4 regions of the Salipaludibacillus agaradhaerens genome follow, and region 3 is predicted to be linked to each of the others. Evidence: predicted binding sites of a transcription regulator. Region 3 holds the regulator's gene; each other region holds the start of a gene.
The links. Region 3 encodes LexA, which represses DNA repair genes until DNA is damaged. Its sites were predicted from a motif close to CGAACATATGTTCG; they were not measured.

Region 1 (8,305 bases), 3.2 Mb from region 3:
GTAGGGGCAATTATTCCAATAAGTGCTTTAGGTTACGGCTATCACTATTTCTACAATACGATAGGTGAGCAGACTGGGATTGATTTCTTCCAATTCCTATCTCCTAATCCTCTGGTCGTTCAAATGGGGATTTTGTTATTAGTTATCGGTGCCGTTGTCGGAGTTTGGGGAAGCTTGATGAGTGTCCGGAAATTCTTGAGAGTTTAGAATTTCCGGGACTAACTCCCTTCCATATAGATTTCCAAGGAAATAATTTGTGATTTAATAAGGAGGTTTATGCGTGATAAGAAAATTTTCGTTCACTATAGTGATTGCTGTATTGGTTTTTACAGCGCTTTCTGGCTCTTTGAATCTACATAATGAGACAGCATATGCGAATACAGGTGAAGACCTTGAAAGAGACATAGATTCATATAAACAGGAACAAACTGAAAAAGAACGTGAAGCTGCTGAAAAAGAAGAGGAATTAGAAAGTATTGAAGAAGAGATAGATGATGTTAAAGAAGAGATAAAACAATTAGATGATGAAGTAATAGAAACTAATGAACACATTAGTACGAAAGAAGCGGAAGTAGAGGAAACAACAGCGAGAGTCGAACAATTACATGAAGATATAGAAGAGTTAGAGGAACGCATTGCTGCTCGTGATGAGCTATTAAAAGAACGAGTGAAGTCCATGTATCAAAATGGCGGTAACGTCAACTACCTTGAAGTTGTGCTTGGCGCGCAAAGCTTCGGGGATTTAGTAGAGCGTGTTTCTGCCCTAAATTCAATTGCTCAACAAGATCGTGCTATTCTAGAGGAGCATATTGAAGACATGGAAGCTCTTGAAATAGCTACAGAAGAACTAGAAAATGAATTAGCCAGCCTTGAAAACCAAATGGCTGAATTGGAAGTATTAAAAGATCAATTAGAGCAACAACTTGATGCTAAAGGTGTTTTAATAGCTGATTTAGAAGCACAAGGATATGAAATTGAAGATAACCTCTTATCTATTGAAGAAGAAAGAGAGCTTCTGAAAGCGCAAGAAGAGGCAGCGAAACAAGAACTGGCTGCTTGGGAAGAAGAACAAAAAAGATTAGAAGAAGAACGACGAAAGAAGGAAGAGGAAGAGCGACGTCAGCGTGAAGAGGCTGAACGGCAAGAAGCTGAACGAAAAGAAGCGGAAAAAGCGAGTCAATCAAGCGGCTCCTCATCTTCCAATAGTACAAGCTCATCGTCAAATAATAGTTCCAACGAAACAGCTTCATCGTCAAATGGAGGGTCTGCTACATTCCATAGACCAGCTAATGGGCGTGTGACGTCGGGATTTGGAAGTAGGACACATCCTGTTTATGGGACAACACGCCAACATAATGGGATTGATTACGGACGAGATGGTGGAACAGGTATATTTGCTGCTGAAGCAGGGACAGTTGTTTCAGCGAGAAGTATGGGAGGATATGGGAATACGATTATCATTACACATGTTATCGATGGTAAAACGTATGCCACGTTATATGCCCATCTAGCTTCTTTCAATGTGTCTGTTGGTGATCGCGTAAGTAGAGGTCAAAACATTGCGACAATGGGGACAACTGGAACTTCCACTGGGGTCCATCTTCATTTCGAAGTTCATCCTGGAGGCTATTCTGGAGGCTCATCAGCAGTTAACCCTGCCCCTTATTTACCATAATAACAAGTGAAACTATGAATAAAAAAGAAGGTCCAATAGTATATTATACTGGACTCTTCTTTTTTTGATGATTAAATAGTTTGCTCCGATATAATGGAAAGTAATAACGGATGATCGTATGTATAGAAAAAGTTCACCCTTACTTTTTGCATAAAACATCGTCAAAGGCCTTTAATATGACCAGAGACAAAACATAAACTTCTAACATCGTATATTTTACGGGAGATGACTTAATAAAGATCTACATGTTAAAACATTCTTCAATTACTTAAATGAAGTATTTCATAATTTAGGCTAACTTTGATATGATAAAGATAGCTTAGAGGGGGATTTCGACATCTTCCAAAGTTTAATTAGGGAAAAAGAGGTGGGAAAGTGAATAAGAATAAAATACTCCTCCCGGTTGCGGTGGCGATCTCCCTCCTATTAGGAGCCGGTGGAATGTATACTGCTTTAGCAGCGATAGATAATGATGAAGCAGCAATGGTAATGGAGTCAGGAAATAATGACAATTCTGAAGGTAATGAAGGACATGACCCAGAAATAACAGAAGATCAGTTAAAAAAACTTGAGCGAGCTTTTGACATTATTTCTGAACAGTATGTGAATGAAGTTGATGAATCTGAGCTCCTTGATGGTGCAATCCATGGTATGTTAGAAGTATTAGATGATCCTTACTCAGTATATATGGATGAAACAACTGCAAAAGAATTTATGGAGTCGTTAGACTCTTCTTTTGAAGGTATCGGGGCAGAAGTGAGTATGACAAATGGAAAGGTGACAATTGTAGCACCATTCCGCGACTCTCCTGCCGAAGAGGCTGGGCTAAGACCAAATGATCAAATTATTGAAATTGATGAGGAGAATATTGAAGGGCTTTCTCTTTATGAGGCAGTGTCTAAAATTCGTGGGGAGAAAGGGACAACTGTCACATTAACTATAGAACGCCCAGGAGTAACAGATCCTATATCAATTGATGTTGTACGTGATGAAATTCCAATTGAAACAGTATACGGAGAGATTATTGAAGAAGAAGATCAATCAATTGGTTTAATAGAATTACGGTCTTTCTCGGAAAATACAGCAGAACGTTTTGAAGAGGAATTGATTAAACTAGAAGATGAAGGAATTGATGGTTTAATCATTGATGTGCGTGGTAATCCTGGAGGCTTTTTGCAAAGTGTTGAAGACATTGGCAGCCTGTTAATACCCGAGGGGGAAGCTATTGTACAAATAGAAGACCGAGAAGGTGAACGGATGCGTCATCTTTCAAATCTGGAAGAAGAAAAAGAATATCCAGTTGTCACTTTAGTTGATGAAGGAAGTGCTTCAGCTTCGGAAATTCTTGCAGCGGCATTGAAAGAGGCTGGTGGCTATGATGTTGTTGGAAAAAGTACATTTGGAAAAGGGACCGTTCAACAAACTCTGCCAATGGGTGATGGAAGTGAGATGAAATTAACGTTATTCAGATGGCTAACGTCGGACGGTAATGACATTAACGAGGAAGGTGTCGAGCCAACTGTTGAGGTAGAACAACCTGAGTTTTTCTACGTTTCCCCAATTGATGCTGAAGAGACACTAGTGATTGATATGACGAACGATCATATTGCAAGTGCTCAAATTATGCTTAAAGGGCTAGGGTATAAACCTGGAAGAACTGATGGCTATTTTGATGAAACGACTGAAGACACCGTCTCCGACTTCCAAGATGATGAGGGACTTGACGTCACTGGTGAAATTAATGAGGAAACAGCTGACCGTTTGCAAGAGTTAATCATTGAAGCAGTTCAGAACAAGAAAAATGATAGACAACTCAAGAAAGCTTTAGAGCTTTTGACGAAAGAATAACTTGTTATTAACCGGTCATCTCCTAAGATAGCCGGTTAATTTTTTATTTTGACAGTAAAGTGAAACTATTTTCCTCTATATAAGAACGGATTCAAATAATGATTTTTCTTTTTTAGTAAGAGGGATCAACTATGCTATCACAAATACAGGTTGACAAGGGTTCATACCCTTTTTTAACAGGGTGGAGAGAAAGAAGCACTTTCTTCTGAAGGAAATCAATAATTTTATTAAAAAACAGCTTTTTTTTTCTGAAAATTCATTTACAATGAAAGGAAGGGACAGTTAGAATCAGTATGGGAGTTTATGTCACAACATGGCTATTTTGTACGTAAGGTTCCTGTATGTTCGAGGAGGCAGTTATTATGGATGTAATAGGATTTGAAATACTTCAAGCAGTAGGTAGATTCTTTTTACACCCGCTTACATATGTGATCATACTCGTCATCTTTTTGTATAATTTACGGCGAGTGAAACGGGAGCGAAAGGATTTTCATACCCGTGTATATGATGTAGTTTCATGTGTGGTATCACCCTTAGGCATTTCCTTAATATTTACTATTCTAGTGTCGGCAGTGACACTATTACTAGGCATTTATTTACAACCCGGCTTTTTAATTTTAATGTCATTGTTGTGGATAGTATTGATACCTTTTCGCAATGCTAGGTGGTTAAGTATGACGACCATCGTCTCACTAGGGATGCTTATCGTCTTCTTTCTACCAGAACTCACATTCCAACATCCGTTAGTGAATAGCTGGTTAAATGATTTAGAGACAACCTCATTGTTAAATGTTGCGTTACTTATTACAGTGCTGCTTATCGCTGAAGCGATCCTTGTATTAATAGACGGCTGGAAACAGACGTCACCAGCTATTATCAAAAGTAAGCGGGGAAAACTAGTTGGTGAACATCGAGCTTCGCGCTTTTGGTTTATCCCTGTTTTTTTAATTATTCCTGTTGGAGAATTAACTAGTGCAGGCTGGTGGCCAGTACTAGATATACCAGGGACATTTTTTGGGATTGCCCTTCTCCCATTTGTGCTAGGATTCCGTTTAAACATACATGCCGAGTTACCAGTTCTAGGAGTGAAACGGGTTGGGAAACAGTTGTTGCTCTTGGCTCTAGGTGTCACCCCTTTGGCGATTATGTCCTATTTTTACCCATTAGTAGCAGTGCTAATTCCAGCTGTTGTTTTAATAGCGAGAGAATTAATTTTTGTATTATATCATCGAAAAGATAAAGGTCAAACAAGTTTTTTTGCTCGCCGAGAGAGCGGCTTACGGATTGTAGGAGTATTACCTGGCTCTACAGCTGCAAAGATGGGGTTGGAGATAGGTGAAATAATCGTTAAAACGAATGGACGTGAGGTCTATTCCCAGCGGAATTTCTATGATGCGCTACAGCAAAATTCTGCTTATTGTAAATTAGAGGTACTAGATACTAATGACGAATTACGCTTTGCCCAATCATCTATCTTTCAAGGCGATCATTTTCAAATAGGCTGTTTGTTTGTTCCAGATGATGAGTTCGGAAATCTGTCGTACCGAGGTCTTCGCTCTTCTGTTGTCATTAACCAAGATAGATCAGAATTGACTGAGCACGAAAAGGAAAATGAGGGTGAGGAACACAGAGAAGATGAGGTAGTGGCTAGTGATCATGAAAAATCGAAGGAAAACGTTAGTTCTGAAAATGACGATACTTCTCATGAAGATGATGATCATACTAGTGAGGATCAATCGGATCAACCCCATGTTTCTCAGGAAGAAGTTGTTGATAAAGAAGCTTTCTTTAAGTCAGCTAAAGATGCTTATGAAACAGGCAAACCTTACGGACAAGCTGAAGGATTAACCTCTTTTTATGACGAATTTCGAAAAATGAAGTCTGAAAGAAATAAATGGCGTCCTAAAATGGAAGACGAAATAGAAGAAGAACAAGAGAAGAAGAAAGAATATAATGACTAAAAGTGTGGTTGGAAAACTGTCGAATGGCGGTTTATCAACCATTTTTTTTATCACAGATAACCGTCCGTGAGGAGAGCGGCATTATTAGGAGAGAGATAACGTACGCTCATGTTATGATTCACGCAACTAACAATCAGTGGGAGAGGAACGAAAGCGCCCACTGATTGAAGGGTTTTATTGAGAGGCTTAAGACATTTAAAAAATGAGTGTTTTAAAAGAGAATGAGAGGTGTATTGTAAGAAATATAAGACCATGCTGTTAGTAATAAATAAACCACTGTTATACGTTATATTTTTGATTAGATAGATTACGTTTACGACGGGCTGTTCGGTTTTTTGATATTGAAGGGAATATTTGTTCGTGTTTTGTGTAAAATATGCTATAATGAAAAATGTCATTGTAAGCAGAAAGTGAAGAAGCTACCTTATCAAGCGAAGTAATTGATTTTAATATATTAAAGAGATAACCTCGTTAAAAGATATAGAAGTTTATCTTAATTAGTGAAAAGTTGTTGAGCAACCTTAAAGTACTTAACTCAGATGTAAATGGTGTTATACCGCTGTTTTGTTAATTCATATACATAACCTGGTTTTATAGAGATGAAAAGGAGGAAGTGCTGTGTCTGGGAAATCTTTAACGCCTTTTGAGCTCGTTTCTGCATACGACCCTCAAGGAGATCAGCCGCAAGCGATAAAAAAACTCGTTGAAGGGATTAAGAGCGGAGAAAAATATCAAACCCTACTTGGGGCCACTGGAACTGGTAAAACATTCACAATATCAAATGTGGTGAAGGAAGTAAATAAGCCTACATTAGTCATTGCTCACAATAAAACGTTAGCTGGCCAATTATATAGTGAGTTTAAAGAATTCTTCCCTAACAATCGGGTAGAGTATTTTGTGAGTTATTATGATTATTATCAACCAGAAGCTTATATTCCTCAATCAGATACATTCATTGAAAAAGATGCCAGTATAAACGATGAAATAGACAAGCTTAGGCACTCAGCAACAAGTTCATTGTTTGAAAGAAAAGATGTGATTATAGTAGCGAGTGTTTCGTGTATTTACGGTCTCGGTTCACCAGAGGAATATGGTGACCTAGTCGTATCGTTAAGAACTGGCATGGAACGTGAGCGCAATGACATTCTTAGACAGCTTGTTGATGTGCAATATGAACGAAACGACATCAATTTTACCCGGGGAACATTTCGTGTGCGGGGAGATGTGGTCGAAATTTTTCCAGCTTCAAGAGATGAACATTGTTTGCGAGTCGAATTTTTTGGGGATGAAATAGACCGTATTACTGAAGTGGATGCGCTAACTGGCGAAATTCTCGGAGAACGGGAACACGTCGCGATTTTTCCAGCTTCCCACTTCGTCACTCGAGAAGAAAAACTAAAGCGAGCAATTGTTAATATTGAAAAGGAATTAGAAGAAACGCTTAAAACACTTCATGAACAAGGAAAGCTGTTAGAAGCACAACGCCTTGAACAGCGGACTAGATATGATATTGAAATGATGCACGAGATGGGTTACTGTTCTGGCATTGAGAATTATTCCAGACACTTGACCTTCCGAGAAGCCGGTGCAACACCGTATACGTTACTCGATTATTTTCCAGAGGATTTTCTTATTGTAGTGGACGAATCTCACGTGACACTTCCACAGGTACGGGGGATGTATAATGGGGACCAGGCACGTAAAAGTGTCCTTGTAGACCACGGTTTTCGTTTACCTTCTGCTAAAGACAACCGTCCTTTAAAATTTGAAGAATTCGAGAAACATATACATCAAACTATATTCGTCTCTGCCACACCTGGACCATATGAAATTGACCATTGTCCTGAAATGGTGGAGCAAATCATTCGACCTACCGGTTTGTTAGATCCATTGGTCGACATTCGCCCGATTGAAGGGCAAATTGATGATTTAATAGAAGAGATCCGATTGCGAAAGGAAAGGGAAGAACGAGTCCTTGTCACAACGTTAACGAAAAAGATGTCTGAAGATTTAACAGACTACTTTAAAGAAGTAGGTATTCGTGTTAAGTATTTACATTCGGATATTAAAACCCTAGAGCGCATTCAAATTATTCGTGAATTAAGAAAAGGAGAATTTGATGTCCTTGTCGGTATTAATCTATTGAGGGAAGGACTTGATATTCCTGAAGTGTCACTCGTTGCCATATTGGATGCTGATAAAGAAGGCTTTTTAAGATCAGAGCGTTCCTTAATTCAAACGATGGGTAGGGCAGCAAGAAATGCGAATGGATACGTCATTATGTATGCTAATAAAATAACGAATTCTATGCAGATAGCACTAGAAGAAACAAAACGTCGCCGCAACATTCAAAAAGCACATAATGAAAAGCACGGTATTGTGCCTCAAACGATACAGAAAGCCATTCCTGAACTCATTCAAGCTACTTATGCTGCTGAAGAAGAAGAAGCGTACGAGGCTTTCACGAAAGCACCGAAACAAAAATTAAGCAAGAAAGATCGCGAACAAGTCATCGAGCGAATGGAAAAAGAAATGAAAGAAGCGGCTAAAAACCTGGACTTCGAACGGGCAGCAGAGCTTCGCGATGTCATTATAGAATTGAAAGCGGAAGGGTGAATGAACATATGGCATTAGACAATATAGTTGTTAAAGGGGCTCGCTCTCACAACTTGAAAAATATCGATGTGACAATCCCGCGGAATCAGCTTGTCGTTTTAACTGGACTGTCTGGTTCCGGGAAATCGTCCCTAGCATTTGATACGATCTATGCAGAAGGTCAGCGTCGCTATGTAGAGTCTCTTTCTGCTTATGCCCGCCAGTT
Region 2 (8,305 bases), 2.2 Mb from region 3:
CAGCACCCGTCTGTTTTTTTTCAGACTGGGCCTGTTCAACGTAAAGGGCGGCTAAACGCCTCAAGCGACTGCTTGAGGCGTTTTTTGTGTATATTTTTTTTAAGAAGGGACGATCGACGTCATGAATCATACATCATTAAAACAACTGGATTATCAACATATTTTAGATACTGTCGCCACATTCGCCCATACTGAGCGAGCTAAAGAAACCATTCGCACGAGTGAACCGAAGTTTGTAAGGAAGCATATTGATCAAATGTTAAACGACGTTTGGGAAGCTTACCGCATTATCACGATTAGTTCAAGCATCCCCATTCACTCACTGGATGACATGTCAGCTTACCTTCAACAGGCAAAGAAAGGATTGTACTTACAACCTAGTCAATTACAACGCGTCCTCTCCTTCCTTGAGCATTGCCGCAAACTTAACACGTTTATGCGCGATAAAGTGCCTGTAGCGCCAAACGTTGCCAATTATGTGTTATCGATAAACGATATGAGTGATACTGAAAACGCCATCGCTGGCAGCCTTCGTCACGGTCAAATTGATGATCATGCTTCACCAGAACTGGCAAATATCCGTCGCCACCGTCGGATAAAGCAAGCAGAAATAAAAGAGAAAGCAGAAGCAATATGCCGTTCAAAAAAATGGGCTCCGTATCTTCAAGACAGCCTCGTTGTTGAGAAGAACGACAGGTTAACCATTCCGGTAAAAAAACAATATCGTTCGAAAGTATCCGGCACTATGATTGACACGTCTTCATCTGGCGCTACTATCTTTGTGGAACCAAAAGAATTAGCCACTCTCTATGAGCAATTAAATGACTTAACTATGGCGGAAACGTATGAAGTGGAAACGATTCTTTATACGTTAACTGCCAGCATATTAGACATAGAAAGCGACTTGCATATGGCCATGGACATTATGCATCACTATGACGTCCTCTTCGCCAAAGCGAAATATGGTCAATCCATCAACGCCGTTATTCCGAAGCTTAATGAAGACTACATGATCCACCTTGATGCAGCACGCCATCCACTACTAGGAGAGCAAGCTGTCCCATTGTCCCTTAAACTAGGCATACGAGACCGTGCACTGGTGATTACCGGTCCAAATACAGGGGGAAAAACGGTGACGTTAAAGACTATCGGACTGCTTACGCTTATGGCACAAACGGGGCTGATGGTTCCGGCTGGCCCCAACACATCGCTTCACGTCTTTCAAAAACTATTTGTCGACATTGGTGACGGTCAAAGCATTGAACAAAATTTAAGTACCTTTAGTTCTCGCCTAACGAATATTATTGACATTTTGGAAATAACTGATGATAAAACATTAGTCCTTATTGATGAACTAGGCTCAGGCACCGATCCGAACGAAGGCATGGCTCTCGCCCATATTATTCTTGAACAATTATATGCTAAAGGGGCGACGATTGTAGCCACGACTCACTATCGCGAGTTAAAATCATTGGCACAGACACACGATGGATTTCTAAATGGCTCAATGACCTTTGATGTGGACACATTGCAGCCCACTTATCGGCTTTTATTAGGGGAGACAGGGAATAGTCAGGCATTCGATATCGCCTTCAAACTAGGTCTTCACCCAACACTCATTCACCGGGCTCAACAATTATGCGGAAATCTGGTCGATGAGACATCCTATTCCATAGCAGACATCGACCAAACGCAAAAAAGGCGTTATGACAAACAACTGGCCACAACGAACTATGTGAGGACACAACAGAAAAAGAAAAAAACAGCTATCCCTTTATTTAATCAGGGAGACAATGTCACAGTATCCCCCCATCAAGAAGTAGGCATTGTTTATAAAGGTCCTGATGAGAAAGGAGACTACATCGTTCAAATTAAAGGGGAAAAACACCGCATTAACCATAAGCGGCTGACCCTTCACATTCCAGCAAGTGAGCTATACCCACCAGACTATGACTTCGATATTATTTTTAAATCGGTGGATTATCGCAAAACAAAACACCTGCTTGAACGAAAACACGTAGATGGCCTCGTCTTAGACGACGAAGAGTAATAAGGGGTAAAAATGTTAGAAGGGACTGTATCGACGTTATGATACAGTCCCTTTTAAATCATGCACTCATAAAGAGTGCGACAAAGCATCTATCAAGACCGAACTTTAATTACTTATTTCAATCCACGCACTCATAAAGAGTGCGACAGCGAAAATCTCCCAATTTTCAGGAATTCACTTACCGTATTTCGAGATTTCTTTAAATTATGCCTTAAATGAGAGAGTTATTCCCTATCATTCAGGTTTTTCTTGGTGCGGGGCCTCTAGGGATTTTATGTGCGCTTATGGTTCGCACCAGTTTTAATCGGTGAACTTCAATCAGGACATTAGCGCCTCGTTATCTCCCACCTAATTAGTATAAAAAGAAGTGCTGCCGCTAGCAATTCAAAAAAGAGAAGTCATATACCCAATAGAAATCCAGAAGTATTTAAAGCTAAGTGGGAGGACGATGAAAAAAGTGCTTTCTCAACCAGTTGATAAAAAGCTAATTTCCTTCTGTCATCGTGAGGATGTCCCCTTATCGGTAGGGGATCAGATTAAGAAGCCAATATGAGAAATAGGCGGAAAAAATCCCCTTAAATAGTCATTTGCCATAACAATAGCTTGAATAGGCGGAGAGATTCCGCTAATGACTCGGAAAATCTGAAAAATGGATCGTTTTATTTTGCATAAACGGAAAACTTCCTCCTATCTTCCCAAAAATGAGCTCTCCCCTGCAGCTAACCGAAAAATCTCCGCTTATTTTACTCTCATAACTCAATCAATTATTGATAAGCCGTCTTATCTAAAGGTAAAGACATTTATACCGAGGTTTTTTATTAATGACAAGCCTCAGGTGGTAACCCGTCTAAATCTGCCTTTAACCGGGTATTCCCTTCTTTATCTCTAAACAATTAGGATTATTAAACTGAAAATTATGACATTATTGATACAATGCTAGTGAAGTTAATTATATAAAAATAATTCGAAATGTAAACCATCATTCCCCATTCGTGACCATAACTTTAAAATTGTCTCTATTTTGAGCCGGGCGTTTTACGAACGGGTTAGCTGTGATAAATGTCGAAACACCCTAAGCACGAAAAACTCCCCCACCGTGACAGAGCTTATACCTGCCACCTATATATTGGGGAGCTTAACAAAGGCACCATTATTCACTCCTGGACGACGATTTTTTTTCGATCGTAAACGACTACACCTAGTATGGCGACACTTAAAATGGCGCATACCATATACATCCTCGAGTAGGAAAGCATATCCGCTACCGGTCCCATAATGATACCGCCTAACGAGACACCTAGATCCGCCATGGCAATGAACAGCCCTAATAACACATTGCGACTCGCCTCAGGTAGAACAAAGCTTAAATAAGTGGTTAACGTCGGGTACAGCAGTGCTTGCGCGGTCCCTATCAAAACCGCCCCTATGTAAAAAAAGAAGGCGCCGCCGTAAATGGCTATGCTAACACTCTGTGACCCTAACGCTAATAAAAGCATCGTCCCGATCATAAAAGGGGCATGCCACTTGCCATCGGAAGGTATTCTTTTCCTTAATGTAAAGCGAGCAAACACTACGGTAGCAGCCATAATCATAAGGAAAATCCCAGCGTTCCCCTTGTCCACTTGAACAGCATACAGAGGAATAAAAATAGTGGTAGCTCCAAATATAAGGGAACCGACTAACATGAAGGCACTACTTCGACATAAGTCTGGATTTTTAACTAACTGACTTAATGACTGAACTATGCTACCGCTTGAATGAGCTTGGTCAGTCATAGGTTTGGTTTTAGGAGTATCTACGTTAGCACTAAAACCAAACAAACCAGTCAACATGGCGATGGTGACCATAACGATGGCGAAGTATCCCATCCCGCCTTGCCAAATGCCTATTGCCAGCAGCGGCCCAATAATTCCTGGTATATATGAAAATAACGAATACAGGGAAATCCCTTGAGACCGGTCTTCTTCCGGTAAAGCATCGATAATCCCTATTTGTAATGCCATTGAAAAAAACGCTGTGGAAACCCCTTGCATCATGCGCGCAATCAGATAGCCACCCAATCCTGTTATCGTATATAAGATTAAAGCCAAACCATTGAAAACGAGTATAAAACGTAATACTTTTAGCGGCCCATGCTTTTGAATAATTTGTCCTGCCCACGGTCTAAAAAACATCGTCGTAAACAAGTAGGCTCCCATTATAATGCCAATGGTTGTATTCGTCGCTCCTAGTGCTTCCCCACGTAAAGGAATAAACACATTTAAAATAGCATTGGCACTAAAATAAAAGAGTACCAATAGATACAAACGCAGAAAAGGCCATGACATGGCTCCATTCACACTTTTCCCCTCCAAGCTGTAACTATTCTCTCTAGCATTCGTTCAGACATTTGCTAGCGAACACCTCTCGTTTATTCAATAAAAAGCTTGTCTGACATATCGAACGAACCTTCAATAATTGGAGGTTTTCGCTCTTCCCCACTGATTGATAATTGCGTCAATCAGGACATTACCGCCCGTTATCTCTCCTCTCTATTTTGAACCGAAAGCTGTACGGACGGTTATCTGTGATAGATCATCCTCTCTAGCGGTTGACGTTAAAACGTAATTAACGCCTTTAAGAGCCGCTTGGCATATGGTGAGGTGACATACTTCAATTGGTCAATTGCGATGATTTCCTCCACTTGACCCTCTTTGAAAATCAATACTCTATCACACATATAAGCAGCGGCTTGTATGTCATGAGTAATAAAAATATAGCTCATCTTATACGTCTTTTTTAACCCTTTTAAGAGCTCCAAAATCTGTAGTTGAATAGACATATCTAACGAGCTGATCGCTTCGTCTAATATCAGCCATTCAGGCTCTGTTGCAATCGCTCTTGCAATGCATACCCGTTGAACCTCCCCGCCGGATAATTCATGAGGGTATGTCGTTTTGTAGGAAAGACTTAACCCTACGTCATGTAATAATTGATCCACTTTCTGACGAGTGTTTATTTTGTTCTTACTCATCATGAGTGGTTCCATAATGGCGTCCTCAACTGTAAAAAAGGGGTTGATAGACGATTGATAGTTTTGAAACACGGCACTCATGCAGCCTAATCTGACCTGTCTGTTGGTAACAATTTGTCCGTTTAACGTGATGTTTCCTTGATCCGGTTTTTCAACCCCTAACAGCATACGCCCTAATGTGGATTTGCCACTGCCACTCTCACCGATAATGCCTAGACATTCGCCAGCCTGACAGTCAAAACACACATTATGCAGTACTTTCTGCTTTTTGGAAGAAAACATCCCGCCTTTTTTGTAGGACTTGGACACATGACTAACCTTCAGCAACGATAGCGTCTCCTTCCATTATTTTCTTAAAATGGTCACTTAACGCTAATCTAGTCGACACTAAATAGCGGGTATACGCATGCTCTGGGTCAGAAAAAACAGCTTGTGTCTGACCTCTTTCAACAATCTCACCATTCCTCATCACTAACACGTTGTCCGCTAGCTTTTTCACAATAGCTAAATCATGAGAAATAACTATCATAGAACAGCCCATCTTTTCCCGCAGCGCCATGAGCTGTTCTACCACTTCAAACTGTGAAATCGTATCAAGCGCGGTCGTTGGTTCATCAGCAAAAATGATATCAGGCTCTATCACAATAGCTAACGCAATCATCATTCGTTGGAGCATACCACCAGACAGTTGATGCGGATATTGCGTCATAATATGAGCTGGGTTTTTCAGCATGACACTTTCCATCGCTTTCATCATTCTTTCTTCCATCTCTTTTATACTCCAACGAAAATGCTGAGTGAGAATCCCTTTTACATAACGTCCGATCACACAAGAGGGATCAAATGCGCCCATGCCATTTTGTAAGATCATATACAGGTGTTTGCCTCTCAGTCTTCTCATTTTCTTTTCCGCAAGTGTATTAACGTTGTGACCGTTAAATAAAATCTCTCCTGATTGCCTTAACGGAACTTTATTCAACTTCATAAGCGCTCGGCACGTCACAGATTTACCGCTTCCGCTTTCTCCAACAATCGCCAGGCAGCTTCCTTGCTTTAAATCGAAAGAACTATTATGAATAATCGCTTGTCCTGTGTGGCTATTCCAGACTTTTAGATTGTTAACGTTTAAAAGTGTTGTCATCATCAGATCACCTCTTTTTCCTTGATCACAACTTTTGAGAGAGGTTTGCCGCCGACTTTACGTTGCTTAGCGTTGATTAATTTGGGATCTAACGCCACTTGAAGCGCATCAGATAAAAAATTAAAGGCTGACACGACAATGATAATGGCTAAGCCAGGTGCTAACATGACTTGTGGTTGCGTAAACATAATGTCTCTCGCCTCGTTTAGCATCATCCCCCACTCAGCATTAGGCGCTTGAATGCCTAAGCCTAAAAACGAGAAACCGGATATTTGCAAAATCATTGACCCGATAGCACTGCTTGATATGACCGCAATATCTAAAAACGTAACGGGTAACAAGTGTTTGTACATAATGGTCACATGACGCATGCCGATTGCCTTGGAAAAAGTCACATACTCCAATTCAGCGTATTGCATGACAGACGTTCTAATGACACGAGCAAACCAGACCCATTTCACTAAAATAAACGCGATTAATATATTTTCAAGACCGACGCCAAAAATACCGACGAAGGCTAATGTCATGACGTAACCGGGGAAAGAGAGCATCACATCACAGCACCTCATAATAACAGCATCCACTTTCCCTCTAAAATAACCGGCTAAAAACCCTAAAAGGGCACCGATTAGTACAGACACAATTAACGCTACGAGCACGGCCAATACACTGGGACGAATACCATATATCAGTCTGGACAACACGCATCTCCCTAAGTGATCATTACCTAAAAGGTATGACCATGACGGTGAGGCATGTCTTAAAGCCATGTTCACGTCGTTAGGGGGATGAGGCGCACATAAAGGAGCAAAAATGCCGACAACAACCGTGATGACAATGATTATGAGAGAAATAGCGGCTAACTTGTCTTGACCTAGTTGTTTTAACAACTTCATTTAAAGATCATTCCTTATCTTCGGATTCATCGCCGCCGTTATAATGTCAGAAAGCGTATTAAATGCGATGAATGCCACTGCTAATATCAAAACATACGCTTGAATAATCGGGAAATCTCGGCTTAAGATCGCTCTCACCGTTAAACTTCCTAGCCCTGGCCAGGCAAAAACATTTTCTATCACCACGGTACTTCCCAATATAATCGGCACTGCCATCCCAAAAATAGACATAGCCACTTGTAATGAATTTCTTAAAATGTGTATCGTGATTGTTTTTTCTGGTAACCCGCACGCTCTCCCATATAACACATAATCTTCATTCAAGTTACTTATCATCGACGTTCTCACATTTCTAAAATAAATACCTGCATAACTTATGACGATGACCGTCACAGGGAGGATGTAGCTTTGATAAGACGTCATGCCATTTGTCGGTAATAAATCCAACTTAACAGACACAAACCATATCATCATGGATGCAAGCCAATAAGACGGGATCGCTGTAAGGAAAAAGGATACACCCCTGATCGACTTATCCATCACCCTTCCTTCCTGCAATGCGCAGATCACCCCTAATAAAATCGACAAAATGATGATGAAAAAAGAGGACACGATTGTTAATTTAAATGTATTGAGGAAAGCCGGCCCTAATAAGGACCAAACCGGTTTTCCCGTCACATAGGACGATCCAAAGTCCAGCTGTAAAGACGCTATAAGCCAATTAAAATATTGGACTATGAAAAGTCTATCCATGCCTAATTCTTCTTTCGTCTGCGCCATTAACTCATCTGTAATCGTCGGCACTCCTTGCGCTTTCAAAACCACTTCTGCTGGATCTAATGGCGCAAGATTAATGAATAAAAACGTTAAGAACGAGATGATTAACAGCATGGGGATGGCGATAACGACTCTTTTTACAATATACCTTCCCATAAAAATCTCCTTCCAAATTTAGCAGACAATCTCACTTTCTTTATAAAACGCTCCTTTCATCAATGGCTGCTTTCGCCCTTCCTCCAGTCAAAGAGGACATTATCGGCCGTTAGCTCACGCCTAAATAGACCTCGCTTTTCTCTCTATTTTGAGGCGGGAGCTTTACGGACGTTATCTGTGGGAGAAATTCTCCTATTTAAAGGACATGTGCTCAAATGGCAGCTCGAATTGTGTTTGCTTAAAAGAAACACCTTCTAGCTCTGCTGGCGCCA
Region 3 (8,305 bases):
TAGTTGGATTTGCTCATTTTTTCACAAATGTTATGTGCCTGTTAAAGGAAAATTATCATCACAATGTGTGTTATAAAAATAGAAATGTTTCTGAACTGATGGATAGATGAAAGGTGCTAAAAAGTCTATCTACTAATTAACGGTTTAACCCAAGCTTTAATGATACTTAACTTATCTGAAAATAAGGGGACGATTGAGATGAAAGACGTTATCCAGTCATTTAGTCAAGCGGCTGTTCAAAGAGTCGATCAATTAAATACAAGTAAAACAAAATATTTTGTTTCCGCCATGATGGCAGGCTTTTTTGTAGGATTAGGTATTATTTTAATTTTTACGATTGGCGGCTTATTATCACCTATAAGTGTCGCGGCGACACGCATAGTGATGGGGGTGTCGTTTGGTATAGCGTTAAGCCTTGTTTTAATGGCAGGGGCTGATTTATTTACAGGAAACAATATGATTATGACGATCGGAACGTTGGAAAAACGAACATCTTGGAAAGATACTTGGCGCATTTGGGGATATGGTTTCCTTGGTAACTTTGCAGGGTCCGTGCTTGTGGCTGTTCTTTATTACTATTCAGGCCTTTGGGAAGGGGCTACTGCCGACTTTATTACCACAACGGCAAGTGTGAAAATGAATGCGCCGTTTATGGAATTACTTGTGCGTGGTATTTTATGTAACATTTTAGTTTGTCTAGCCATTTGGTGTGCTTTTAAATTAAAAGACGATACTGCAAAATTAATTGTGATCTTTTGGTGTTTATTTGCGTTTATTACTTCGGGCTTTGAGCATAGTATTGCCAATATGACTCTCCTCTCTATCGGGTTAATGGTACCACATCCTGAAACAGTGTCTCTTTTTGGAATGGGAGCTAACCTCGTCCCAGTCACAATTGGGAATATGATCGGTGGGATTGTGTTTGTAGGAGGAGCTTACTGGTATACTATTTCGGAAACAACGCCTAAAAAAGCGGTTGAAAGTAGCACAGTGAGTACAATGAGAAAAGAAGCCTAATGATAGCAAAGGTCAAAAGCTTTTAAACTGGGTGGGAGTAAAATCCCACTCAGTTTTCTATATGTACGAAAGGCGAAAAGTTGGTATTAATATCATAAAACCATTCTTAGAAAAATTAACGCTTACTTGCTGAACTGAATACACTACCAAGAGCAATGGTCGTGATTTCAGAGTCAAGTTACAATGTGTATAAGGAGGGTTATATGAAAGTAAGGCAAGTGAAGGACGCAAAGCTTATTAGTCAACTAAACAGACCTGTACAGGAGCTTCATTATACACTCTACCCAGAATTCTTTCATAAGTATAATGAAAGGGACATTTACAACGTTTTTAATCGACTGGTGGAAAGCGATCATTTTATTTTTCTTCTATTGGAGGAAGATGAAAAGGCAGTAGGCTACGCGTGGATCGAAATTCGAGACTATCCGGAAAACCCATTTATAAAAGGGTATAAATCACTTTATGTTCATCAGATCAGTATTATTGAGGAAAAAAGACATAAAGGGGGAGGCTCACTTTTAATGGCCTCAATTTATCGGATTGCAAAGGAGAAAGATATCACCATTGTTGAATTAGACTATTGGGTCAAAAATGAGTCAGCGAAAAATTTCTATAAAAAAGAGCAGTTTGAGACACAACGAGAGTGTGTTTTCAAGCGATTGTAGACTATAAGAAATTTTTTGGAATTAAGGAATACATGTTAGATGAGTCTAGTAATTTGTGGATTTTGAAGTTGTTATGAGCTTTCCTAATATATAGTAGAAAATGTCGTGGTAGCTTTATAAAGACCACTTCTTTTTCCTACGATTGTTAAGACCTGTTCCTATAGAACATGCTCTTAAGGTACATGTAAAAACGAGACGGAGACGACGATCTCTGTCTCGTTTTCACGCCTTCTTCAATTAATAAGGGTCTGATGGATGACTTTCTGCTTCTGCCTGTCGCACTGCTGATTCTGATTCAGTAGCTCCTATTGGGTTCCGATGACTCTCATCACTGTTATCCTCTTTCTTCTTAAGCCCTTCAGCAACTCTTCTACCATAATCAGGATCGGCTTTTTTGAAATGGTCTATCATCTGCTCTTGAATGTCTTGTCGACACGGCTTTAAAGCATTTACCAAATTGTTGATAAGCTCACTTCGTTCAAATTCGCTAAATCGTCGATAAGTTTCACCAGCTTGCTTGAAATTATTTTGCCGATCGATAGCTTCTCGTTTTACATCACCTTCTACATAAGGGGTGTGATCTTTACCGTCTTGCTGTGCTTCTTTTAAACCGCCAATAATAGAAGGCTCGTAATTGACATGTGGATTTTGATTGTCACCTTTGTCCACATAATAGTTCATTTGGCCAGCTCGCTGATTCGTGGACACATGCTTTTTCGGAGAATTAATTGGTAACTGTAAGTAATTTGAGCCCACACGGTAACGCTGTGTATCAGAATATGAGAAAGTTCGCCCCTGCAGTAGCTTGTCATCTGAAAAATCAAGTCCATCCACGAGCACGCCTGTACCAAAAGCGGCTTGTTCCACTTCTGCAAAATAGTCCTCTGGGTTTTTATTTAGTACCATCTTACCTACAGGCTGCCAAGGGACATCTTCTTTATACCAGAGCTTTGTTGGGTCAAGGGGGTCATAATCTAATTCGGGATGATCATCATCCGTTAAAATTTGCACGAAAAGCTCCCATTCAGGGTAATCACCTTCGTCAATCGCTTCATATAAATCTTGAGTCGCGTGGTTGAAATTTTTCGCTTGAATGTTTTCAGCTTCTTGCTGTGTCAAGTTTCTAATGCCTTGTTTCGGTTCCCAATGATATTTAACGAGAACGCCTTTCCCCTCTTTATTCACCCATTTATACGTATTGACGCCTGATCCTTGCATGTATCTATAATTAGCAGGAATTCCCCAAGGAGAAAAAAGAAATGTCACCATATGCGTGGCTTCTGGTGACTGTGAAACAAAATCAAAAATCCGTTCACCGTCTTGAAGGTTTGTAACTGGATCTGGTTTAAAGGCATGAACGAGATCTGGAAACTTTAGTGGATCTCTTATAAAGAAAATCTTCAAATTATTTCCGACTAAATCCCAATTACCATCTTCTGTGTAAAATTTTATGGCAAAACCTCTCGGATCACGTAAGGTTTCCGGGGAGTTGCCGCCATGTATAACGGAGGAAAAACGAACAAAAACAGGAGTACGTTTACCTTTTTCCTGAAATAACTTAGCTCTTGTATAGGTGGAGGCTGGTTCATCTCCTACAGTTCCATAAGCTTCAAAGTAGCCATGTGCTCCAGCACCTCTTGCGTGGACAACACGCTCTGGAATCCGCTCTCTGTCAAAGTGACTGATTTTTTCAAGAAAATCGTAATTTTCAAGGGTCGTGGGGCCACGATTACCCACAGTTCTCACATTTTGATTATCGGTGACAGGATGCCCTTGTCTGTTTGTCAGTGTATCATCATCGTGATGATTGGCTGCTTCGTTTTTATCTTTCACAAAAAAACCTCCTTATACTTGGTGGTAACACAGTGATATTTTTCCATATAAAAAAGGTCTTATACATTTTTTTAGTATGAGAAGTGACTCATTTATAATGTCCGCCTATTTTAGCTGCTCTGTCCTTAGCCTGACTAGAGGCCAATAAAGAGGAGGCGCGTACGAGGGACGTTTTACCATATTTAGTGAGGATCTTATCTGTCTCATAACCTAATTTTATCTGGTCAGGTCGTTTTTCTTTAAATAAGCTTAGTTGTATAGAGTCGTCACTGACTAAGTTTGTAAGTGACACATGCAAACGTCTAATGGGTTGCCCATCCCAAAAGGTTTCAAAAAGTTCACAGGCGAAACGATATGTTTCTAATGTAATATTTGTAGGGTCAGGGATCGTGATTTGCCGATGAAATCCTGTTTTGATGTGATAGGAAGAACCAGTCACTCCAAGAGTTATAGTCTGTCCCATGACGTGAGCGTGCCTCGCTCGGCGACATACTTCTTCACAAAGTTCTAACAATACAACTTTAATATCTGTTATCTCGTGATAATCACGAGGGAGGGTCATCCCGTTACCGATCCCTTTTTGTCCGTCAGTAGTCGACAGAGAGACTGGAGAATAGTCAATACCATGAGCATTCATCCAAAGAACTTGACCATGAATTCCCCACTCTTTTTTTATTTTAGCTACGTCTGTAAGCGCTAAGTCACCGATTGTACGGATGGCACGACGCTGTAAATGACGAACCATCTTACTGCCCGCACGAAAGAGTTTTTCGATTGGCAGGGGCCATAGAACGTTTTCGATCTCGTCTTTTTTTAAATGAAAAATGCCGTTCGGTTTATGTTTAGAAAAAGTGTCACATGCCATTTTTGCCAACACTTTATTTTCACCAATCCCGACTCTAGCAAAGACTCGTAGCTTTAAATAAATCTCATGTTGAATATGGCGAGCGATATCTTCAGGGGTACCAAAGAGTTTTTGAGAATAGGTCACATCCATGAATTGTTCATCGATGCTATATGGTTCTACAAGATCCGTTATACTTTTAAGGATATCTGTAATAGCTAGGGAATTATCAATATATTCTTGCATATGAGGAGGGACAGAGATGAGATTAGGGCATTTTTCTCGTGCTTCCCATAGTCGTTCACCGTTTTTAATTCCTGCCTGCTTAGCAAGGGGGCAGGCTGCTAAAATAACGCCAGAACGCCTTTCTGGATCCCCGGAGACGACGAGAGGCTGATTTAAATGATGATAATATTTCGCCTTTTCTACAGACGCAAAAAAAGATTGCATATCAACTAAAAAAATGACTTTTTTCATGATGTAATTCCTCCTTAAGCACTAGAATACAAAATGGAGGAGACAAAAACAAGAACATTTGTTCTTTTCCCATAAAAAAGAAACACGAGCATAGCCCGTGTATGAATTAGTGCAGTGTACGAAATACACCGATAACTTTTCCTAAAATATGCACATTGTTAAGAATAATAGGATCAAGAGTAGCATTTTCGGGCTGCAAACGAATATGGTTTTCTTCCTTGAAGAAACGTTTTACAGTGGCTTCCTCTTCCTCAGTCATGGCGACGACAATATCACCGTTATTCGCATAGCTTTGCTGCCTAACTACCACATAATCACCGTCAAAAATCCCAGCTTCTATCATAGAGTCTCCTGATATCTCCAAAATGAAAGAATGTTCATCTTGAACAAAGCTCGCAGGCATCGGTAAATATTCTTCAACATTTTCAATGGCGGTAATCGGCTGACCGGCTGTGACTTTCCCGATAACAGGAATATGAACGGAGAGGGTTTTTGAGACTGACCCAGTATTATCTTCTAAGCCGATCACTTCAATGGCACGGGGTTTAGTCGGATCACGTCGAATATACCCTTTTTTCTCAAGCCGTGAGAGATGCCCATGCACAGTAGAACTGGAGGCAAGTCCAACGGCCTCCCCAATTTCTCGCACAGAAGGTGGGTATCCTTTATCTTTTACTTCTGCTCTAATGAATTCGAGGATCGCTTGCTGACGTGGAGATAATTTTGACATGTAAAACACCTCTTTATATATATTTAAGCTTGTACTAATATCGGATTCGTGTGCATATACATAACCTGACCTTTCGATAACACAGGGATATTATACCATGAGAACACAAGTTGCGCAAACGAACGTTCTCTTTTTTTCTTGACACGAACATTCGTTCCGTTTATGATAAGGGAACAAACATTCTTATTCGAGGTGAGAGTTATGACATACTATCGATTCTTTAAGAAATATGTGGACGGATCTGTTGCTATTTTAATGTTATCTGCTCTTTTATTCTCATGGACATATTTTACGGAAGACGATGACGTACAGGGACGTGAGGAGCAATTTTTTATGACATCTAAATGGACTGTATCAGAAGGAGAGTCATTATGGATGATTGCTAGTTCCGCAGCGGAAGAGATGGAGATGACGATTGAAGAAGCATTAGTATGGATAAAAAATGAAAATGCATTAGACAATGAAGCGATATATCCAGGACAAAGCCTCGCGATCCCGGTGGAAATGAAAGGTGTTGCCTCAGAGTGAAAGGAATTATATACGCAAGAGTAAGTACTAATAAGGAAGCACAGACAACTTCTCTTATGAGACAAGTAGATGAGCTAAAGATGGCAGCGAAAGCGTGGGGAATTGACATTAAAGATATTGTTGAAGAACGGGCGAGCGGCTATGAAGCGGAACGAGATGGTATTCTCACTGTATTGGAGATCTTTAAAGAAGGAGCGGCTGATATTCTTCTCATTCAAGATGAAACACGGCTTGGGAGAGGGAATACCAAAATGGCACTTATTCATCAATTTAAAAAAATGAAGGTACCGATTTATTCAATTAAAGATGAAGGTGAATTAAGCTTGTCAGAAACAGACTCGATGATTTTAGACATCGTGTCTGTTGTGGAAGAATATCAACGCAAATTACATAACGCAAAAATTAAAAGAGGTATGAAAAAGGCTGTCGAAGCCGGCTATGCGCCTCAAAATAATTTGACACATTTAGGCCATGCCGCTGCGGGAAGAAAGCGAAAAAACGTGCCAATTGAAGAGATTGTTCGACTGAGAGAAACTGGTCTGACATTTCATGAAGTAGCAGCTATGCTTAGAGGATTCGGTTACGACATTTCGAAAGCGACCGCACACCGTCGTTATAAGGAATACGAGGCTCAGAGAAAACATTCATAATGAATATGAGTTGAAACATCCTCTATAGTTTAATAAGATAAATGAAACACTTACGACTTTGGAGGAATGAGAATGCTTAGTAAAGAAAAAATACAACGTATCAATGAGCTTGCACGGAAGGCGAAAAGTGACGGTTTAACGCTTAAAGAGCAGCAGGAACAGAAGGACCTTCGTCAGGAGTATTTAGGTAATGTACGCCAATCATTTAAAAACCAGTTAACGTCTGTGAAAGTAGTAGATAAAAAAGGAAATGACGTGACACCTGAAAAATTAAAAGAGGAGAAAAGAAAAAAAGGAAGTAATGGGCCCTTACATTAAATATTCTATGGGTGACGCTATATTCAAACGACCTACCCCATCGGAAAATCCGGTGAGGGATCTTTTGTATTGAAAGCGCTGTTAAAACGTGGCTATTTTAAGACACTTTGCTTAAGAAGTCACTTTTATCTATTGAAAACGGTTGTCTAACCTCTCCAGAAAGTATATGATATGTATGAGAAAAAGTGACCATTATATTAACAGAAAAGAGGCTGATTTTTTCATGGGTACTAATATTGACCACTTATCAATTGCAACGATAAGAACACTATCGATAGACGGTGTTGAGAAAGCACAATCAGGCCACCCGGGAATGCCGATGGGGGCTGCACCTATGGCTTACAAGCTGTTCTCACAATTTATGCAGCATAATCCCACAAATCCAGATTGGTTTAACCGAGACCGATTTGTTTTGTCAGCAGGGCACGGCTCAATGTTGCTTTATAGTCTGCTTCATCTTCATGGTTATGATGTGACAATCGATGACTTGAAAAATTTCAGGCAATGGGGAAGCCGTACACCAGGGCATCCTGAAGTAGGAGATACCCCAGGAGTAGAGGCAACAACAGGACCTCTTGGACAAGGTGTGGCTATGGCGGTTGGGTTTGCTATGGCAGAAAGAAAACTTGCTGCTACTTACAATCGCGATCACTACAATGTCGTTGACCACTATACATATAGTATCTGCGGAGACGGGGATTTAATGGAAGGTGTGTCGGCGGAAGCAGCCTCACTCGCTGGTCATTTAAAACTTGGAAAACTCGTTGTTCTTTATGATTCCAATGATATCTCCCTTGATGGTGAGTTGCACCAGTCATTCTCTGAAAATGTGGAAGATCGCTTTAAAGCATACGGCTGGCAAGTGATTCGTGTGGAAGATGGAAATGACTTGAATGAGATTTCGGCAGCGATTGAATCAGCTAAAGCAGATGAGCGTCCAACATTAATCGAAGTAAAGACCGTCATTGGATACGGTTCACCTAATAAAGGTGGTAAATCAGCATCTCACGGCGCACCACTAGGCGGAGATGAAGTAAAAATGACGAAAGAAGCCTATAAATGGACGTTCGAAGAAGACTTTTACGTACCAGATGAAGTAAGGGAGCATTATAAGCAACTTGCAGAAAAAGGACAAGCAGAAGAAGAAAAGTGGCACGATCTCTTTGCAGAATACAAAAAAGCTTATCCAGAGCTTGGTGAAGAGTTGGAAACAGCGATTAAAGGAGAGCTTCCTGCTAACTGG
Region 4 (8,305 bases), 800 kb from region 3:
CTTATACCTCATGGGGAGCGGATTCCGTTTCGGTCTATTCCAGATACGATGGACGCAGTAAAAGAAGGTGTGGTAGATCAAGCTGTTGTCCCATTGGAGAATGCTATTGAGGGATCTGTTAACATTACATTAGATTATTTTATTCATCAACAGCGTCTGACGATGGCAGCTGAAATTGTGGCACCAATAGAACAACATTTGCTCGTGGAGCCTTCAAGGGAATCTACGTGGGAATCAGTAGATATCGTTTACTCCCATCCGCAGGCGATTGCGCAATGTCATCAGTTTATAAGAAAATTTTTGCCTCATGCAGAGATTGCATATGAAAACTCTACAGCTGCGGCAGCGCAGTATATTCATGAGCACCCAGAGGAGAATGCTGCTGCAATTGCTAATATTGTTGCAGCCAGTTCTTATGGCTTAAGCATCGCGCAAAAGAAGATTAACGATTATGATAACAATCGAACACGGTTTATTCTTCTTAAAAATAATAATAGCCTTTATGCTAACGAATTAATATCTTCAAACACTCAATATAAAACAACGCTGATGATCAGTTTGGCTTCCGACTTTTCTGGGGCTTTACATCAAGTACTAGCTGCATTTGCTTGGCGAAAAATTAATTTATCAAAAATTGAATCTCGGCCGACAAAAACGGGTTTGGGTAATTATTACTTTATTATTGATGTGGCTATGCAGCAAGATCAGATTTTAATTCCAGGTGTATGTGAAGAATTAAGAGCACTGGGATGTGAAGTAGAAGTATTAGGAAGCTATCCGTGCTTTACTTTGGAAGAACTTAACGGGTTTGAATCTAAGGTTATGGCAGAAAAATAACGTCAACATACACAGATAAGAAAGGTGCTTATATGCATCTTGATTAAGACTTCGTAAGCTAGGATATAAAAAGTCCTAGCTTTTTAATATGTAACTTGACTGAAAAGGGTGGAACAACTAACACGACTTTTGATATGGGTGAAGTATGTAGACAGTGATTTTTACCCTTTTTTAAATACTTTATGAACTATTCCTAATCCCCTGATTTTCCCTATGGATGGTGCTTTTCAAAGAAGTCGTCTTCAGCTAAATAGCGATAGAATCTCTCTTGCATTTTCAATCTTTAGAATGTGCTTGTGCTCCCCGACTTTATATATGGTCTTTTAAAAAGCGAACATTAATCGGATTGTTTTGTTCGATTTTGTGAAGTTGATCCCAGATACTTAGCCATTATCAAAACCGCCACTTCTATAATCTTACTTCAATGCATATAGTTTTGTGAGATAAAACTGCCATTTAGGTATATTTATAGTGACAATTCGCCCATGGATGCATAGGATACAATGAGATTGTATGGGAGGGATCTGTAAAGTGAAAATACACATTGTTCAAAAAGGAGATACATTGTGGAAATTATCAAAAAAATACGGAGTTGATTTTGAAAACCTTAAATCGGCAAACCAGCATTTGACGAATCCAGATTTAATTATGCCTGGTATGAAAATAAATATTCCTACTGCGGGTATAACAAATCCAAAAAATGTGCCTTATCAAGGTGAAGGTGCACCAATGACAAAAGAGCAGCCAATAAAAAAAGAAATGCCCCAAGTACAGCCAATTGAAGAAATCCCAACTAAAAAAGAAGTGAAAAAAAAGGCTCCTACGCCGCCACCAGCAGTAGCACCTGCACCAGCTCCACCGCCTGAGCTAAAGCCAACTTATCAGATGCAGCAAGCAAAGATGAATGTGAATATTTATAAACAGCCGGCAGCTGTACCGAAAGTACCAATGCCACCTCCGGCCAAAAAGCCGAAAGAATTACCAAAAAAACCAAAAGAATTACCTAAAAAGCCGATTTCTAAGCCAGAACCTAAAGTAGCTCCGAAAGAAATGGTCGTACCTAAACCAGTGAAAAAATTGCCAGAAAAAAAGAAGCCTGTAGCAAAACCTAAAATGAAGCCTCAACCTATGCCATTGCCTATACAGCAGCCTATCTACCCGATTAGCCCTGTAACAGAGGGCTGTATACCATTGTCAACTTTATGTGGATGTCAACCATACGGTATGTGGCCACATCAACCTATGTCGATGCCTGCCATGCACCAGCCAATGTACATGATGCCTTATTATCCACAACAACAAGCACCATTAATGCCATCTCAACAGATGATGTACAGAGGCGAAGAAAGAGAAGATTTAGTTGAAGATGAGTATACAACAGCTGAATATGGAGATCTTACAGAAGTCCACAAACAACAATTTGATACTCATAAATCAACTCATTACTATAACTATAATCCACATGATCCATTTTACAGAATGATGCCTTGGACTTATCCAGTTTCAACTCCAGCACAACATGTGAATGACGCTGCCGTAGAAGAGGATGAAGATAACTAAGGAACGAGCTCATGGCTTAAATTGACAGGATTATTTCCTTCCTTTCTGTTCACTCTAAGGGGTGAAAGGAGGAGGATGAATGAAAAAGGTTGCCTTATGTTTATCTGTTATCACTCTAATGTTTACAGGTGTGACAGGTTGCGGAGATGTAGACAATGCGAATGTAGAAGGACAAAATTATGGTTTGCAAGGACGAAATCAAACTGGCTTGCAACAAGGATTTACACATGATGGAACAGGTATGGGTGCTGCTCACTATGGTCAAGATGCCAGATCGCCTAGAGGTGCTGGAACAGGTCAGGGGCGTGTCATTACAGATACCGGAGCTGGTTATGGTGGAGCGTTTAGAGGAACAGGTGCTGCCTATGATGGACGTGGTGGCTTGATGCAAGGAGATGCTCATTTCGGTGGTCAACAAGGAATGATGACACGAGATGAACGTTATGGTACCGGTGCTCAGGCACGAGATGGTCGTGCAAGAGGATTTCAAGCGGGTCAAAACCGTCGAGGTGGATTTTCAAGAGGTATTACTGGAAATGACCGTCGTGGAATGGTAGACGATAATGGCCTTCTTAATGGCACAATGCGTGGTTTCAATAGAACAGGTAATCATGTAAACCGTGGTACACGTGATCAAATGCACGGTGGTACAGCAATTGAGCGTAACCAACCACGGGGCCAACAAAGAGGGTTTGGTCAAGGGAAAGAAAAAGGACAGCAACAAGCATACTACGACAGTGACGATGGTCGCTTAGCCAGTAGGATTGAAAATCGTGTAGAAGGTCTTGATGAGGTACGTGATTGTGATGTTGTTGTTAACGACAACAATGTAATTATTGGGGTTGAACCAGAAGGTAATGACGGTGAACAAGTGGAAGACCGTGTGCGTTCTTTTGTAGAAGATATGGATGAGAACAAACAAGTTCATGTCGTCACTGAACGTAATGGTGCAGAAAAGATCCATGATATGGAGAATCGCCTTCGAGATGGTGAACCATTTGAAGAAGTAGGCGCAACATTTAATGCCATGCTGGATGATTTAGGGGATGCCATTCAAAGACCATTCGAACGAACAAGATAACATTGATGACAAAGGATGCCTTGATGTATAAGGCATTCTTTTTTATCCTGTTTTAAAATTGTCATTATATTCTCACCTTAATTTAGCCTTCTCTTCTATGGCACTTTTCCAGTTTGTGCTATAGTAAATAGGAGATGAATTAACAGGGGGAAAGAAGAATGGCAGGACATTCAAAATGGAGTAATATTAAGCATCGTAAAGGCCGACAAGATGCAAAAAAAGGAAAGATATTCACGAAGCTTTCTAAAGAGATTTTCCAAGCTGTTAGAGATGGTGGAAGTGATCCCACAACTAACACAAATTTACGGCTGGCTATTGAGAAAGCGAAGCAAGCCAATATGCCAAACGATAATATTGAACGGACAATGAATAAAGCATTAGGTAATTTAGAAGGTGTCACTTATGAGGAAATAATTTATGAAGGTTATGCGCCTCATGGTGTAGCGATATATGTTCAAGCATTAACAGATAATAAAAACCGGACAGCTGCAGAAGTTCGATTAGCTTTTAATAAAAACAACGGTAACCTTGGAGAAAGTGGATGTGTCGCTTTTATGTTTGCTCGAAAAGGATGCCTTGTATTTGAAAAAGCCCGAGAGCTAGATGAAGAAATTGTCTTGCTTGAAGCGATTGAGGCTGGGGCGGAAGATGTCAAAATTGGAACTGACGCTTTTGAAGTTATCACGGCTCCAGAAGATTTTGAGCACGTAAAGCAGTTATTACCTAATGCAATAGATTCAAAGCCCATTTTTGCAGAAGTGACGATGCTTCCGAGCACAACCACTACAGTAAATGATGAACAAGCGGCTGATATTATTCAACTCATTGAGACATTAGAAGACAATGATGATGTTCAAAATGTTTATCATAATCTTGAAATAACCAATTAGTATTTTTTAGGGATATTTTGCCTTAGTAGTGGCTATGCTAAATATGATTGTCGTGAATCCGAATCCATTTTACTTAACTGAGGAGGCGACACACAAATGCTACTACTAGGAACACGGCGTGGGGACGAAAACGTTTATAAATTAAAAAAAAGAACTTATGTTTCATTCGTTTGTTGTTTAATAATCGTATGCACTTTAATAACCTTAAGCCATGAAGCTCATGCTGAAAAAACGCCGGTGGCAGGTGGACCTCGGGAGGTTGAAGTAATTCTCCAAAGAGTGTATCTTGATGGTGAAGTAAGTGAAGAAGAGGTAGTAGAGACTATCTGGTCAATGGAAGATTTCTGGTCTTACTATGAAGATTGGGAAGTTATTGATTTAAATGAGCACCAAATCATTTTCAAAAAAGAAGTTAATGATATTTCACCGTTAATGAAAATGCATGGTTATTTTGGTATGGCAGAAGACGGTACGTTAAGTATTTATAATGGTAAACCATCAGAAAAAGACGTTATTCAGTCGTTCTTTCAAATAAATACATCAGAATTAAAAAGTCATTTACACGACTCACTAATAGAGGGTATCCCTGTCTCAACAAAGGATCAATATTTTCAGGTCTTAAAACTTTACGAAGAATATGCCATTAATGAGATGTAATATATGATTAAAGCTACCAGTTTAAAGGTAGCTTTTTCGCTTTTATAATTTACAACATAAGAATACGAACTGTATCGAGATAGAATGTGTTAAAATAGAAATATGTGTTCGTATAATGATTTTTATAAGTGGGGGAAACAAGTGTGATTGAATGTTTAACTGGAAAAGTTATAAATATTGAGCCAGAAACGGTTGTCGTAGATGTCAATGGGGTTGGCTATTTAGTGTACTGTGGCAATCCTTACAAATTTGGTGAATGGATGGACAATAGTATCACAATATATACGTATCAGCATGTCAGAGAAGATGCGATACGCTTGTATGGTTTTTTTCATCGAGAGGAAAGAAGGTTATTTGAAAAATTACTGCAAGTATCAGGAATAGGGCCAAAAGGGGCGCTCGCTATTGTGGCTGCAGAACAGCCTGAACTCGTAATTCAAGCGATAGAAAATGAAGATGAATCCTTTTTAGTGAAGTTTCCTGGAGTCGGAAAAAAAACAGCAAGACAAATGATTTTAGACCTTAAAGGAAAAGTAGCTGAACTTGTTCCGTCACTAACTGAAACGAGCGAACACGTAAGCGATGTGGTGAATCGACATACGACATCATCACTTTCTAAAGAGTTGGACGAGGCTCTTGAAGCATTACGTGCTTTAGGGTATGTGGAACGAGAAATTAAAAAGGTACAACCGATATTGGAGAAACAGGAGCTTACAACAGATGAGTACATAAAATTAGCTTTGAAAGAGATGCTAAAAAGCTAATAGACGCGAAGTCATACGTCAATGTATCGGAGGAAGATAGAATGGAAGAACGTATTGTCAGCGGGGACTCGCAAGGATACGAAGAATGGGAAGAGCGAAGTTTGAGGCCACAGTCGCTGTCGCAATATATTGGTCAGCAATCAGTGAAAGATAATTTAAAGGTGTTTATTGAAGCGGCGAAAATGCGTGAAGAATGTCTTGATCATGTATTATTATATGGCCCCCCTGGTTTAGGGAAAACAACTTTGTCACTTATTATTGCAAACGAAATGGGAGTAAACTTACGGACAACGTCTGGTCCAGCCATTGAACGTCCAGGAGATTTGGCTGCTGTTTTAACAGGCTTAGAGCCAGGAGATGTTTTATTTATTGATGAAATCCATCGGCTAAATCGTTCTGTAGAGGAAGTCCTTTATCCAGCCATGGAGGATTATTTTCTTGATATTGTTATTGGGAAAGGCCCATCAGCTCGATCAGTGCGTCTTGATTTACCTCCGTTTACCCTTGTAGGGGCCACAACTCGTGCAGGTATGTTATCAGCCCCCTTACGTGATCGATTTGGGGTGGTGAGCCGGTTGGAGTATTACACGGCAGAAGAACTGCAAGAAATTGTTGAAAGAACTGCTGATGTATTAGAGGTTAAAATGGATAAGCAAGCGGCAGAGGAAGTCGCAAAACGATCACGGGGAACACCGCGAATTGCTAATCGTATTCTTAAAAGAGTGAGAGATTTCGCTCAAGTAAGAGGAGATGGCACGATTAATTATGCTATAACAGATGAAGCCCTTAAACTGTTACAAGTAGATAAATTAGGTCTTGACCATATTGATCATAAACTATTAATAAATATTATTGAAAAATTTAGAGGGGGACCAGTGGGACTCGATACAATTGCTGCTACAATTGGTGAAGAATCTCACACGATTGAAGATGTCTATGAGCCATACTTGATGCAGATCGGTTTTTTACAGCGGACACCGAGGGGGCGTATGGTAACGTCTTCTGTTTATAACCATTTTAATTTGGAGGTGCCGGGAAAGTGAACCAATTTCCTAAACTTCTTATTTTGATCGGTCTTGTTCTTATTGTTGCTGGATTAATTTGGCAAGTGGGTGGTCGGTTTATATCCTTAGGAAAACTTCCTGGAGACATTGTTATCCGACGGGAAAATGCTACTTTTTATTTTCCTATTATGACGTCAATTATAATTAGTATCGTTATCTCCATCGTTTTATATTTGTTTGGAAGATTTCGTTAGTCTAGAAAGGAAATAACATGATGAATGTTTCACAATTCGATTATCATTTACCAGAAGAACTAATTGCACAAACACCGTTAAAAAACAGAGAAAGTTCTCGCTTATTAATATTGAATAAGCAATCTGGTGACATAGCGCATAAACATTTCCCAGATCTTCTCACCTTTTTAGAGAAAGGTGATACATTGGTTTTGAACAATACGAAAGTGATTCCCGCAAGGTTATTTGGCGTAAAGAAAGAAACAGGAGCAAAGATCGAACTACTCCTTTTAAAAGAGGAGGAAAACCATCAATGGGAAGTGCTAGTAAAGCCTGCTAAAAGAGTGAAAGAGGGAACAGTCCTTACTTTTGGAGGTGACCTTCTCACCGGTAAATGTGTGGAAGAGCTACCGGAAGGCAGAAGGAAAATTGCGTTTTCATTTTCGGGTATTTTTCATGAAATTTTAGATAAGCTAGGTGAAATGCCCTTGCCTCCTTATATACAAGAGCAATTGGAGGAAAAAGACCGTTACCAGACAGTTTATGCAGAGCATAGAGGGTCAGCAGCAGCCCCGACAGCTGGTCTGCACTTCACTGAATCATTATTAAGTAAGGTGAAAGAAAAAGGTGTTAATGTCGCTTATATTACGCTACATGTTGGTCTTGGGACGTTTCGCCCTGTATCTGTCAATTCAATTGAAGAGCATCACATGCATGCTGAGTATTATGAAATGACAGAAGATACAGCAGCGTTATTAAATGAGACGAAGGAACAAGGTAAGAAAATAATAGCAGTTGGAACGACATCAGCACGCACACTTGAAACAGTAGCGAGGGATCATCATGGTCGATTAGTTGCATCCAGCGGTTGGACTGATATTTTCATTTACCCTGGTTTTACATTTCAAGCGATTGATGGCCTTCTAACTAATTTTCACTTGCCGAAATCCACATTAGTCATGCTAGTAAGCGCCTTTGCAGGAAGAGACCATATTTTAAATGCTTATCGAGAAGCGGTGACTGCCAAGTATCGTTTTTTTAGCTTTGGCGATGCAATGCTTCTTATTTAGACGAGTATTTTAACAAGGAAGGAAGACATGATGACAGCTATTAAGTACGAACATATAAAAACGTGTAAACAGTCAGGAGCTAGGCTTGGAAAAGTCCATACGCCACACGGGACATTTGAAACACCTATTTTTATGCCAGTAGGAACGCTGGCTACCGTGAAAACGATGAGTCCAGAAGATTTAAAGCAAATGAATGCTCAAATTATTTT

Region 1: uvrB (excinuclease ABC subunit UvrB) is a predicted target of LexA. The motif match lies at 5,832-5,845, and genes of this name have one in related genera.
Region 2: cntE (staphylopine family metallophore export MFS transporter CntE) is a predicted target of LexA. The motif match lies at 4,490-4,503, and genes of this name have one in related genera.
Region 4: ruvA (Holliday junction branch migration protein RuvA) is a predicted target of LexA. The motif match lies at 5,123-5,136, and genes of this name have one in related genera.

What each region holds. Positions count from the first base shown of each region.
Region 1 is NZ_KV917378.1:3,561,526-3,569,830, forward strand. Features, by position in the region: gene ftsX (permease-like cell division protein FtsX) at 1-207, shown strand, start outside; gene BK581_RS16325 (murein hydrolase activator EnvC family protein) at 281-1,675, shown strand; gene BK581_RS16330 (S41 family peptidase) at 2,051-3,523, shown strand; gene BK581_RS16335 (PDZ domain-containing protein) at 3,886-5,484, shown strand; gene uvrB (excinuclease ABC subunit UvrB) at 6,103-8,100, shown strand; gene uvrA (excinuclease ABC subunit UvrA) at 8,109-8,305, shown strand, end outside.
Region 2 is NZ_KV917378.1:2,528,459-2,536,763, forward strand. Features, by position in the region: gene BK581_RS11775 (endonuclease MutS2) at 122-2,050, shown strand; gene cntE (staphylopine family metallophore export MFS transporter CntE) at 3,205-4,389, opposite strand; gene BK581_RS11785 (ABC transporter ATP-binding protein) at 4,647-5,390, opposite strand; gene cntD (staphylopine uptake ABC transporter ATP-binding protein CntD) at 5,377-6,204, opposite strand; gene cntC (staphylopine uptake ABC transporter permease subunit CntC) at 6,207-7,100, opposite strand; gene opp1B (nickel/cobalt ABC transporter permease) at 7,101-8,033, opposite strand; gene cntA (staphylopine-dependent metal ABC transporter substrate-binding lipoprotein) at 8,226-8,305, opposite strand, start outside.
Region 3 is NZ_KV917378.1:347,437-355,741, forward strand. Features, by position in the region: gene BK581_RS01675 (formate/nitrite transporter family protein) at 199-1,017, shown strand; gene BK581_RS01680 (GNAT family N-acetyltransferase) at 1,221-1,682, shown strand; gene katX (catalase KatX) at 1,920-3,515, opposite strand; gene BK581_RS01690 (DNA polymerase IV) at 3,604-4,839, opposite strand; gene lexA (transcriptional repressor LexA) at 4,943-5,566, opposite strand; gene yneA (cell division suppressor protein YneA) at 5,768-6,094, shown strand; gene BK581_RS01705 (YneB family resolvase-like protein) at 6,091-6,744, shown strand; gene BK581_RS01710 (DUF896 domain-containing protein) at 6,817-7,062, shown strand; gene tkt (transketolase) at 7,286-8,305, shown strand, end outside.
Region 4 is NZ_KV917378.1:1,142,621-1,150,925, reverse strand. Features, by position in the region: gene pheA (prephenate dehydratase) at 1-837, shown strand, start outside; gene safA (SafA/ExsA family spore coat assembly protein) at 1,369-2,397, shown strand; gene BK581_RS05540 (YhcN/YlaJ family sporulation lipoprotein) at 2,477-3,478, shown strand; gene BK581_RS05535 (YebC/PmpR family DNA-binding transcriptional regulator) at 3,637-4,368, shown strand; gene BK581_RS05530 (BofC C-terminal domain-containing protein) at 4,465-5,025, shown strand; gene ruvA (Holliday junction branch migration protein RuvA) at 5,169-5,789, shown strand; gene ruvB (Holliday junction branch migration DNA helicase RuvB) at 5,831-6,832, shown strand; gene BK581_RS05515 (DUF2905 domain-containing protein) at 6,829-7,047, shown strand; gene queA (tRNA preQ1(34) S-adenosylmethionine ribosyltransferase-isomerase QueA) at 7,068-8,096, shown strand; gene tgt (tRNA guanosine(34) transglycosylase Tgt) at 8,127-8,305, shown strand, end outside.